Regions from separate parts of the Oceanibaculum indicum P24 genome, predicted to be linked through region 1. Evidence: predicted binding sites of a transcription regulator. Region 1 holds the regulator's gene; the other holds the start of a gene.
The links. Region 1 encodes PhoB, which activates phosphate uptake and scavenging genes when phosphate is short. Its sites were predicted from a motif close to TNTCATAAAACTGTCA; they were not measured.

Region 1 (6,108 bases):
CCAGGACAAGCGCCGTGCGGCCATCGACAAGCTGCCGGAGTTCGAGGCGCTGCGCGACCAGGGCCGCGATATCAAGAACCACACGCTGGCCCATCTCGATTATTACCTGGAGCGCTTTGAGCGCCGGGTGACCGAGAATGGCGGGCATGTCCACTGGGCGCGCACGCCGCAGGAAGCACGCGAGAAAATCCTGGAAATCTGCCGCTCGGTGGAGGCGAAGACCGTCACCAAGGGTAAGTCGATGATCGCCGAGGAAATCGCGCTGAACGATTTCCTGGAAGAAAGCGGGATCGAGCCGATCGAGACCGATCTGGGCGAATATATCATCCAGATCCGCAAGGAACCGCCCAGCCATATCATCGCGCCGGCGGTGCATCTGAACCAGTCGGATGTCGAGGAAAGCTTCCGCAAGATCCACACCGACCTGCCAGCCGACCGGCCGCTGTCGGAGCCGCGCCAGCTGCTCGACGAGGCACGCGCGAAACTACGGAACAGGTTCATCAAGGCCGATGTCGGTATTACCGGGGCCAACTTCCTGATCGCCGAGACCGGCTCGACCGTCATCGTGACCAATGAGGGCAATGGCGATCTGACCCAGACCCTCCCCCGGATCCATATCGTGCTGGCCAGCCTGGAAAAGACTGTGCCGACGCTGGAGGATGCGGCCACGATCATGCGCCTGCTGGCCCGCTCGGCCACCGGGCAGGAAATGTCGGTCTATACCACCTTCTCCACCGGGCCGCGGCGGCCGGAGGATCTGGATGGGCCGGAGCAGTTCCATGTCGTGCTGCTGGATAATGGCCGCAGCGCGATGCTGGGCACCGAATTCCAGGAGATGCTGCGCTGTATCCGCTGCTCGGCCTGCATGAATCACTGCCCGGTGTACAGCGTGGTTGGCGGCCATGCCTATGGCTGGGTCTATCCCGGGCCGATGGGCGCGGTGCTGACCCCGACCCTGGTCGGTGTCGAGGAGGCCGGGCACCTGCCGAACGCCTCCACCTTCTGCGGACGCTGCGAGAGTGTATGCCCGATGCGTATTCCGCTGCCGAAGATGATGCGGCATTGGCGCAAGCGGGAATATGAACGCAAGCTGTCGCCGGCCCCCTACCGCTCGGGCCTCGCCCTCTGGGCGTTCTTCGCCAAGCGGCCGGCGCTCTATCAGCGCCTGACCGGCATTGCCATGAAGCTGCTTGGCCGGTTCGGCCGGGATAAGGGGCGGTTCCGGTCGCTGCCGCTGGCCGGGGGCTGGACTTCGGTGCGCGACATGCCCGCCCCGCAGGGTCGCACCTTCCAGGAGCTTTACCGCGAAAAGAAGGGGGCCGCCTGATGCCCGACATGTCCCCGCGCGATCAGATCCTGGCCGGCATCCGCCGGTCGCTTGGCCGCAGTGCGCTGGACGGCGAGCCGGCGGCGCAGCTGGAACAGCGGATCGCGGAGCACAGGCCGAACCTGATCCCGCAGCGGGCGCAGCTGCCGCACGACCAGCAGGTCACCCTGTTCGTCGAGATGGCTGAAGGCGTGCAGGCCACCATCAGCCAGGTCGCGGATGCCGCAGAGGTCCCTGACGCCATCGCCGACTATCTGGCGCAGCATAATCTGCCGGCCGAATTGCGCGTGGCGCCGGATGCCTGGCTGTCCGGCCTTCCCTGGGACAAGCGCCCGACCCTGACTATCAAAACCGGCAAGGCGGAGGAGCCGGATACGGCCAGCGTGACCCCGGCCTTTGCCGGCATTGCCGAGACCGGCACGCTGATGCTGACCTCCGGCCCGCACAGCCCGACCACACTGAACCTGCTGCCCGAGACCCATATCGTGGTGCTGAAGAAGAGCCAGATCGTTGGTTCCTACGAGGATGGCTGGGCGCGGCTGCGCGATGCGCAGGCGAAGGATTCCATGCCGCGCACGGTGAATTTCATCACCGGCCCGTCGCGCACCGGCGATATCGAGCAGAAGATCCTGATGGGCGCCCACGGACCGCGCCGGCTGCACATTGTCCTGATCGACGGCTAGGCATGGCCCGGCGGCGCGCCAGCAAGGACGAGGCTGAGCTTTTCCGCCAGGTCGTGAAGGATGCCAAGCCGCTGCCGCAGGATAAGCGCCTGCGGTTGGGCAGGCTGGATGAGCTGCCGCCGGAACCGGTTCCCGCCCCCCCCGAGGCCGAAGGCATGGCGCCGGCCAGCCGCAAGCGCGGCCGGGTGCCAAAGGACGAGCCACTTCCTCAGCCGGTCGCACAGCCGGTCAAGGCGCCGGTCATCCTGCCGGCCCTGAAGCATGATAGCGCGCCAGGGCTCGACAAGCGCAGCCAGATGCGCCTGAAACGCGGCCAGGTCGCCATTGAGGCGCGCATCGATCTGCATGGGATGACGCAGGATGCCGCCCATGTGGCACTGAACGGATTCATCGCCCGGTCGCAGGCGCGCGGCCTGCGCTGCGTGCTGGTGATCACCGGCAAGGGGACGCGGCGTGACGAATTCGGCCGCTATGAGGCTGGCGTGCTGAAGCGCGAGGTGCCGCGCTGGCTGAATGAGGGCGGCAACCGCGAGAAGGTGCTGGCCTTCGTCCATGCCCAGCCAAAGGATGGCGGCGGCGGTGCGCTCTATGTGCTGCTGCGTCGGGTGCGGGAGGAGGCATGACGCCATTCGGGGAAAGGCTGCGGGCGCTGCGTGCCGCGCGTGGCGTTACACTGAAGGAGATGGCGGCTGCGCTGCAGGTCTCCTCGGCCTATCTCTCGGCGCTGGAGCATGGCCATCGCGGCCGGCCCACCGACGGGCTGATCCATCAGATCTGCGGTTATTTTGGGCTCATCTGGGACGATGCGGAAGCGCTGAATCGGCTGGCGGAGATATCCCATCCGCGCGTCACCATCGACACGGCCGGCCTGTCGCCAAGCGCCACCAGGCTGGCGCACCAGCTGGCGCGGAAGATCGGGATCCTGGACGAGGAGAGGCTCGCGGCGCTCTTGAGCCAGCTCGAAGACTCGCCGAAAAAGCCGGAATGACAGGGCGATAAACGGGAATAAAATAATATTTTACATTAATTTCTTATATAGAGTCGACGCACTGATGGAGTGTCAAGCGAATTGCGGCGCGACGGCATCCAGCGCATAGCCGGCCGACCGGACGGTGCGGATCGGGTCGCCCTCGGCATCCTCGTTCAGCGCCTTGCGCAGCCGGCGGATATGCACATCCACGGTGCGCGGCTCGACATAGACATCCGCCCCCCAGACCGAATCCAGCAGTTGTTCGCGGGAGAAGACACGGCCCTGATGCTCCAGGAAATGGCGCAGCAGGCGGAATTCGGTCGGCCCAAGATGCACATCGCGGTCGCCGCGCTTCACCTTGTGGGCGGCAATGTCCATGACGATGTCGCCGCAGCGTAGCGTCTCGGCATCGGCGGCAGGCCGGGCGCGGCGCATGACGGCGCGGACGCGGGCCAGCAGTTCGCTGGGGCTGAAGGGCTTGGTGACGTAATCGTCGGCGCCGGCATTCAGGCCTCGTACCCGGTCGCCTTCCTCGCCGCGGGCCGTCAGCATGATGATCGGGATGCTGCGGGTCTGCGGGGTGCGGCGCAGCCGGCGGCAGACCTCGATGCCGGACAACAGCGGCAGCATCCAGTCCAGCAGGATCAGGTCGGGCCGGCGCTCGGTGGCCAGCAGCAGCCCTTCCTCGCCGTCGCGCGCTTCGAGGACCTGGAAGCCCTCGCGCTCCAAATTGTAGCTGAGCAGCGTGACGATCGCGGCTTCGTCTTCGACAATCAGGATCAGCGGCTTCATCGTGTGGTCCAATCTCGGCAGGCCTCAAGGGAAAAAGGCCAGTGGAAATGTTTCAAACCGTAGGTCAGTTCTCCGGCTCGACGACGGTGAACGCGCTGGTGTCGCCCTTCGGCCGCTCGGCGGTCAGCGGCCGGCCGGTTACCTGGTAGTACAGCGTCTCGGCGATATTGGTGGCATGGTCGCCGATGCGCTCGATATTCTTCGCCATGAACAGAAGATGCGTGCAGGGCGTGATGTTGCGCGGGTCTTCCATCATGTAGGTCAGCAGCTCGCGGAACAGGCTGGTGTACATCTCGTCCACCTCCTCGTCCCGGCGCCAGACCAGCAGGGCCTTTTCGGCATCCTGTTCGACATAGGCGTCCAGCACTTCCTTCAGGATCTGCTGCACCATCCGGCCCATGCGCGGTATACCGGTCGCGGGCCGTGCCGGCGGTACCTGGTTCAGGGCCACTGACCGCTTGGAGATGTTCGCGGCGTAGTCGCCAATGCGTTCCAGATCGGCGGAAATCTTCAGCGCGCCAACAACGCGGCGCAGATCCTCGGCCAGCGGCTGGCGCAGTGCCAGCATGCGAACCGTCAGATCGTTGACATCATGCTCCAGGCTGTCGATCTTCAGATCGCCCTGGATCACCCGCTCGGCGATGGTGCTGTCGCGCTTCGCCAGGGACTGGATGCAGTCCTGCACCTGCGTCTCCACCAGCCCGCCCATCTGCGAGATGAGATTCATCAGCCGCTTCAATTCCTCGTCGAAGGATTTCACGGTATGGGTGGGCATGAGGCTTCCTTTCCAAGGGCATGATCGATGGCGGACCGTGCGCCTGCGCTATCAATAACGGGCTTGCACGGCATAAATACTACGTTTCGATGACGCTTTTATTACATCGACATCGAATCGGGGGTTTTCGCGGCGGCCGTTCAGCCCGCGGATGCGGCGACCGGCAGATAGACGGTGAAGGCGCTGCCCTTGCCGACCTGGCTGTCGACGGAAAGCGCCCCCCGGTGGCGGCTGACGATGTGCTTCACGATGGCAAGGCCAAGACCGGTGCCGCCAAGATCGCGGCTGCGCGCCTTGTCGACCCGGTAGAACCGTTCGGTCAGGCGCGGAATATGCTCGCGCGGGATGCCCTCGCCCTGGTCCTGAACACGGATCAGGACCGCGCCATGCGGTGCCTTGGGGAAGGCTGCCGGCACGCTGTCGGCGCGCCGGGCCGTTACCCGGATCGGTGTGCCGGGCCGGCCATATTTGGTCGCATTGTCGATCAGGTTCTGCGCCACCTGCGCCAGCTCGTCCTCGTCGCCGGTGACCGGCGGCAGCCCGTCCTCGATATCGAGCTGGATGTCCATGTCCTTGGTCGCCGCCTGCATGTCCAGCGTCGCCTTCACGCTGGAAAGAATGCGCGACAGGTCGGCCAGCCCGCGCGGCGGCGTATGCTCGTTCAGCTCGATCCGCGAAAGCGACAGCAAGTCGTTCACCAGCCGCGACATGCGCAGGCTCTGCTCATGCATGATTTCCAGGAACCGCTCATGCGCTTCCGGATCGTCCTTGGCCGGGCCGCGCAGCGTCTCGATGAAGCCGACCAGCGTGGAGAGCGGCGTGCGCAGCTCATGGCTCGCATTGGCAACGAAATCGGCGCGCATCTGCTCCGTGCGCTTCATCGCCGTCAGCTCGTGCATCAGGATCAGCGCCCGGCTGTCATCCGGCCCCGGTTCGCGCAACGGTTCGACACTGACGGCGAAACTGCGCTCGATGGGCACCAGCATGGTCATCTCGACAGTGCGGCCCTGCCCCTGTTCAAGGGCCGTCTCCACCGCCTTCAGCACCTCCGGATGGCGCAGATTGCTGGCGACCGCCCTGCCCGCCAGCGCCTCGCCGAAGATCTCGCGGGCGGCCCGGTTGGTGGCCACGATGGTTGCCTCGGCATCGATTAGCAGCAGCGGGTCGGGCAGCGATTCCAGCGCGACATGGGCGGCATGGAGGCGCTGCCGCAGGGCGCCCAGATTTTCCGCCTGCACGCGATGCAGCGATTCGATGCGGCCGGCCAACGGGGCGAGCGGGCTGTTCGGCTCGATCTCCGCCGAACCGCCCTCAACCGCCGCTTCCAGCCGGGCAATGCGCTGAAAATGACGCTGCACCAGCAACGCGAAGATGCCGGGAGAAATCGCCCAGCCCAGCAGGGCGGGCCAGCCATTCAGCTGGCCGCCGGCGACCAGCACCAGCAGCACCAGCCCGACAGGCAGGGACAGCAGCAGGCTGGTCTTGACGATCGCGGAGCGCGACAGTCGGGTTGCGGGCATGGGGGCCTCGGGCTGGCGGAAGGCTTAACGGAACCTACAGC
Region 2 (6,108 bases), on a different contig from region 1:
AGGTCGGCGGGGGTTTTCGGGAAATCGCCCTCGGCGGAGCGTTCGCGCGCGAAGCGCAGCGCCGTCTCCACCGGGGGGATTGTGTAGGACTCGTCCAGCAACGGCGCGTAATAGGCCCAGAACATGTCCTCCGCCTGGTCGAAATGCCGGCGGATGGTGTGCGCCGCCGGGCGGCGGGACAGCTTGCTGCGCAACCAGTGGGCGACCAGCCGCTTGCCCTGGCGCCAGCTGTGGAAGAAGCGGCAGGACTGGTCGCTCTTGCCGGTCAGGCGCAGGCGGCGCGATTCCAGCACCCGCAGATGGTCGCCGACATGGCGCAGCGACAACCCGCCATTGCCGACCGCGAGGTAGTGCCGGCGCTTCTTGTCCCGGTCCTTGCGCAGCCAGGGCGCGCCGATATAGGAGAAGCCGGCCTCGCACCAGGCGCGCAACTCGTCCCGGAACACCAGGCAGTCGGTCTGGTAGATCAGGATATAGCGATAGTCGCTGAAGCGCCGGTAGAAGCCGGGGCTCATCAGCATGGCGCTGTAGGCGCCGATATCGCGGAACCGGCGCGGCGAGAGCGGCAGGGCGGTCATGCCATTCAAGGCCGCCGGCAGCTGTAGGCCAATCGGGTGCACGACGAAGCGGTCATGGTCGCCCAGATGCCGTTCCAGCGCACGCAGGGCGACCGTTTCCGTCGCGTCCAGTTCGGTGCGATAGATCGGAACGACGATGGCAACCTGCTTCGATGCGCCCGGCACGCTGTCTCCTGCTCTGCGGTCTGTCGGCGGCGCTTCCTAATACCGCATGGCGCAGGCGGAGGCAAAAGCGTATGTGCCGATGACCTCAGGAAGCGCTGACGGTCACCAGACTGTCGAGCAATTGCCGGGCGCAGGCGTCCCAGCCATTTTCCAGCGCATAGGCGCGGCAGGCCTCACGCGGGATGTCGAGAGCGGCCAGAATGGCCGTGCGCAGATCCTCGTCCATGCAGCCGACCGCCGGCGTCAGCACGTCCAGCGGGCCGGTGACGGGATAAGCGGCGACCGGCAGGCCGCTGGCCAGCGCTTCCAGCATCACCAGCCCGAAAGTGTCGGTACGGCTGGGGAAGACGAAGACATCGGCGGCGGCGTAATGGCGTGCCAATTCTTCGCCATGCTTGGCCCCGACGAAGACGACATCGGGATGGCGGCGCTTCAGCTCCGACAGCAGCGGGCCATCGCCCACCACCACCTTCGTGCCCGGCAGGTCGAGATCGAGGAAGGCGTCGATGTTCTTCTCCACGGCAACCCGCCCTACGGAGAGGATTATGGGGCGCGGCAGGTCACGCAGCGCGGGCGCCTGCTGGTCATAATCGCGCGGACGGAACAGATCGGTGTCGACGCCGCGCGTCCAGCGCCGGACATGGCGGAAGCCGCGCGAGTCCAGGTCGCGGCGCAGTGTCTCTGTCGCCACCAGCATGCCCTTGCCACCATTGTGGAACCAGCGCATGCCGGCATAGCTCCAGGCCAGCGGCACCGGCAGGCGGGCGTGCAGATATTCCGGGAACTTGGTGTGGTAGGAGGTGGTGAAGGGCAGGCCCTTGCGGCCGCAATGGATGCGCGCGGCCAGTCCGATCGGTCCTTCGGTGGCGATATGGATGGCATCCGGCCGGCTCTCGCGGATCATCCCCGCCACCTTGTGCAGCGGATACCAGGCCAGCGGGATTTCCGGATAGCCCGGGCAGGGCAGGGTGCGGAACCGGTCAGGGGCGATCACCGTGACCGTGTGTCCGGCGCCTTCCAGCATGCCGATGATCGTGGTCCAGGTGCGCACCACGCCATTTACCTGCGGCGCCCAAGCGTCCGTCACCAGGGTGATGCGCAGTGGCGACTCGCCAGCGGCGGTTTCGGGCAGGTTGAAGGCGGGCGCGAGACTATCGGGCATGCCGCCTCACGCCGCCGTCGTCAGCTGGCGCACCTCGACCCAGTTCAGGATCTCCATGCGTCCGTCCATATGCTCGACCAGGGCGGTGCAGCTCTCCACCCAGTCGCCGTCATTGCAGTAGGTAATGCCGTCGATCTCGCGGATTTCGGCATGGTGGATATGGCCGCAGATCACGCCATCCACGCCGCGCTGGCGGGCTTCGTCGGCGACCGCCTCCTCGAACCGGCTTATATATTCCACCGCGTTCTTCACGCGCAGCTTCACATAGGCCGACAGTGACCAGTAGGGATAGCCCAGCTTGCGCCGCACCATGTTGAAGCCGACATTCACGCGCAGCATCATATTGTAGCCCCAGTCGCCGATCAGCGCGAGCCAGCGGGCATATTTCACGACACCATCGAATCGGTCGCCATGCAGCACCAGATAGGTCCTGCCGTCGGCGGCCTTGTGGATCACCTCGTCTTCGATCTCGATCTCGCCGAAGGTGAGGCCGATATACTCGCGGAAGATCTCGTCGTGATTGCCGGGCACGAAGACGACGCGGGTGCCCTTGCGCGCCTTGCGCAGCAGTTTCTGCACCACGTCATTGTGGCTCTGCACCCAGTACCAGGACCGGCGCAGCCGCCAGATGTCGAGAATGTCGCCGACCAGATAGAGATGGTCGCTCTCGGTATATTTCAGGAAGTCCAGCAGCAGGTCGGCGTTGCAGCCGCGCGTGCCCAGATGCACGTCGGAAATCCAGATCGACCGGTAATGGCTGACGCCGCGCTGCGCGTTCATCGCGCCATCCTCATCTGACTACCAGATGATCGGAGACCGACTTGCAAGACCGCTATATCTGGTTTTCCGATCATGGGGCATTACATGCCCCGATTTCGGTTACCGGCCCGCGTCGGAAATATGACAATTGACTGAAATTTCTGCGCTTCTGTAGGGTCGCGGCGCTTTTCGCCCTATCTGTTGGGCATTTGTGCTGTTGGGGAACAGGGTTTGGCCGAGTCCCGCCGTCTGCTTGTCATCCATAATCCGACCGCGGGACGCCGCCGGCGCCGGCGGCTGGACGAAGTGCTGCATCTGCTGTCGGAAGCCGGCTGCACCATCACCCTGGTGCCGACCACGAAGCGCGGCGATGCCGAGGATTTCGCCGCCACCGCCGTGGCCGACGAGGTCGATCTGCTGGTCGCGGCGGGGGGCGACGGCACGCTGAACGAGGTGGCCAATGGCTTGCTGCGCCGGCGTGCCGAGGGGCTGGCGCCCCTTTCCATGGCCATCGTGCCGCTGGGGACGGCGAATGTGCTGGCCGCCGAGATCGGCCTTGCCGAGGATGTGGCCTCCATCGCGCGCTGCATCCTGGAAGGCGTGCCGCGCCGCGTCTATCCCGGCATCGCCAATGGCCGGCACTTCCTGTGCATGGCGGGCAGCGGGCTGGACGCCTTCGTGGTGCAGGATGTGAACCACCGGCTGAAGCGGCTGCTGGGCAAGGGGGCCTATGTGCTGGAAACCCTGCGGCGGCTGTGGCTGGGCCCGCCGGAGCCCTACAGGCTGCTGATCGATGGCCGGCCGGAGACGGCGGCGCAGATCATCCTCGCCAAGGGGCATTTCTACGGCGGTACCTTCGTCATTGCACAGGAGGCCAGACTCGAAGAGCCGCTGCTCTGGGCCTGCCTGTTCCGGCGCGGTGGGCGTTGGGCAGCCGCGCGCTATATCCTGGCAGTGATGCTGGGTTTTCCGCACCGGTTGCGGGATATCGACATAATGCCGGTGCGCCGTGTCTCCATCGACGGCCGCGCTGCCGATCCGGTGCAGGGCGATGGCGATATCGTCACCCGCCTGCCGGCGGATATCCGTATCGATGAAGAGGGGCTGGATCTGGTGTTTCCGGCCTGAAGGTGGCCGGAGGCAAGGCTCATTTCGGAGGCGGATTGGCCTTCCAGATGGCCACGATCTCGTCCTCCAGCACCGGGCCGATGACCGGCACCGGCTTGTTGCTGGACGCCACCACCTCGGCACAGCGGATCGACAGCCGCGTCCGTGTCGGCGCGTTGTCGAATTCCTTCTGCTGGCGCGGGATCGACAGACCATAGACGACGCGCCCGATGCCGCTCCAGACGATGGCGGCGGAGCACATGGTGCAGGGCTCGCCGCTAGCATACATGGTGGCGCCGGCCAGTTCCTCCGGCGTCATGTGCTTGCCGATGCCGCGCAGGATGTTCAGCTCGGCATGGCCGGTCGGGTCCTGTGTCGAATAGACATTGTTCATGCCTTCGAAGAGCGGCTTGCCCTCGGCTGTGACGATGAGCGCGCCGAACGGACGGTCGCCGTTCAGCCGGGCCTGGCGCGCCAGTTCGAAACTCTGGCGCAGCCAGTGATGATCCTGTTCGGTGACGGTTTCGTGCATGGCCGGGCCTCCCTGTCTATAATAGGCCCAGTGTAGGGAAGGGCGGTCACCGACCGCCAGTGCAAATCAGACTTCGCGGATACGGTAGCGCTGGATACGGGTGGCGCGCAGGCCCTTCATGCCGTGGCGTTCGACCAGCTTGGTCCAGCCTTCCAGCTCCTCTTCGGAGAGGTTGTAGCGCGCGCAGGCTTGCTGCGCCGTCAACAGGCCGCTCTTCACGCCGGCCACGACCAGCGCCTTGCGCCGGATAACCCAGCGCTTGGTTTCGGGCGGCGGCAGATCGTCGAGAGCGAGGCTCGTGAGGTCGATGCCGTCCAGCGTCTCCCGCGAAGTATTTTGGACAGCCGCCCTGAGGGCGGAGCTTCGAGAGTGCATGGGATTAAGACCTGTCGCAAAAGTAAGAATAGGTCTTAATCTAGCTGGCACTTCTTAAAAAATGCCTAAGCTTGCACGGCATTTTCGACTCATTGCCGCGGATACAAGAACCCCCGCCATATCGCAATGGCGGGGGTTTTTCCTGGCCGAGTGGAATACCCTACTCGGCGGCCTTGGCGGCCGGCGCGCGGCGCACCTCGGCGCTGTAGTCGTCCATCAGGTTGCGTACCATGTCGCCGACGGTGAAGCGGTAGGGGCCGATCTCGCCGACCGGCGTCACTTCCGCCGCAGTACCGCACAGGAAGCACTGCTCCGCCTTCTCCATCTCTTCCGGCATGATCGCGCGTTCGACGACCTTGATGCCCCGGCGCTTCGCCAGCTCGATCACGGTGCGGCGGGTGATGCCATCCAGGAAGCAGTCCGGGGTCGGTGTGTGCAGCTCATCGCCGAAGGCGAAGAAGATGTTCGCACCCGTCGCCTCGGCCACCTGGCCGCGATAATCCAGCATCAGCGCGTCCTGATAGCCGTCTCGCTCCGCCTTGTGCTTGGACAAAGTGCAGATCATGTACAGGCCCGCCGCCTTGGCTGCCGTCGGCGCGGTATTCGGCGCCGGACGCCGCCAGTCGGAGATGGCGAGGCGGATGCCCTTCTGTCGCAGTTCCGGCGCGAAGTAGGACGGCCAGACCCAGGTTGCGATGGCCAGGTGGATCTTGTTGTGCTGCGCCGAGACGCCCATCATCTCGCTGCCGCGCCAGGCAACCGGGCGGATATAGCCATCGACGATCCCGTTCGCGGCAACCGTCTCCATCTTGAAACGGTCGATTTCCTCGACGGAATAGGGAATCTTGAAATCCATCAGCTCGGCGGAGCGGACCAGACGGGCCGAATGTTCGGTGGATTTGAAGATGCGCCCTTCATATACACGTTCGCCCTCGAACACGGCGCTGGCATAATGCAGGCCGTGGCTGAGGACATGGAGCTTGGCATCGCGCCAGGGGATGAGCTGGCCGTCGAACCAGATGGTGCCGTCGCGGTCGTCGAAAGGAAGGAGTGTCATATCTATGCGATTCCTGCCCAGGGGTTACAAGATATTTGATTTGGCGTTTCTAGGGTTAGATAATTACCCAAATCATGAGTCGGGTAATAACATTCTGTTCGATATACGTCAACATGGTTGACATAAAAACCCGTGCAAACCCCCTGTTCCTCCGCGAGGAGGAATTGCGCCAGGGGATAGAGCTGCTGTTCTTCGCCTATCGCGACTTCACCGCCGAACCGGACAGCATGCTCGCCGAACTCGGCATGGGCCGGGCCCATCACCGCGTCATCTATTTCGTCGGGCGGCATCCGGGCATCACCGTCACCGACCTGCTGCGCATCCTGAAGATCACCAAGCAAAGCCTCAGCCGGGTGCTGAGCCAACTGGTCCG

Region 2: a site for PhoB is predicted at 2,807-2,822, ahead of P24_RS17100 (diacylglycerol/lipid kinase family protein). Genes of this name have one in related genera too.

What each region holds. Positions count from the first base shown of each region.
Region 1 is NZ_AMRL01000002.1:203,947-210,054, reverse strand. Features, by position in the region: gene P24_RS02950 (LutB/LldF family L-lactate oxidation iron-sulfur protein) at 1-1,327, shown strand, start outside; gene P24_RS02945 (LutC/YkgG family protein) at 1,327-2,010, shown strand; gene P24_RS02940 (Smr/MutS family protein) at 2,013-2,633, shown strand; gene P24_RS02935 (helix-turn-helix domain-containing protein) at 2,630-2,998, shown strand; gene phoB (phosphate regulon transcriptional regulator PhoB) at 3,071-3,772, opposite strand; gene phoU (phosphate signaling complex protein PhoU) at 3,837-4,547, opposite strand; gene P24_RS02920 (ATP-binding protein) at 4,688-6,067, opposite strand.
Region 2 is NZ_AMRL01000033.1:8,420-14,527, forward strand. Features, by position in the region: gene P24_RS19475 (DUF5672 family protein) at 1-743, opposite strand, end outside; gene P24_RS17090 (glycosyltransferase family 4 protein) at 829-1,905, opposite strand; gene P24_RS17095 (UDP-2,3-diacylglucosamine diphosphatase) at 1,912-2,685, opposite strand; gene P24_RS17100 (diacylglycerol/lipid kinase family protein) at 2,896-3,792, shown strand; gene P24_RS17105 (nucleoside deaminase) at 3,812-4,303, opposite strand; gene sciP (CtrA inhibitor SciP) at 4,370-4,678, opposite strand; gene P24_RS17115 (branched-chain amino acid aminotransferase) at 4,839-5,735, opposite strand; gene P24_RS17120 (MarR family winged helix-turn-helix transcriptional regulator) at 5,849-6,108, shown strand, end outside.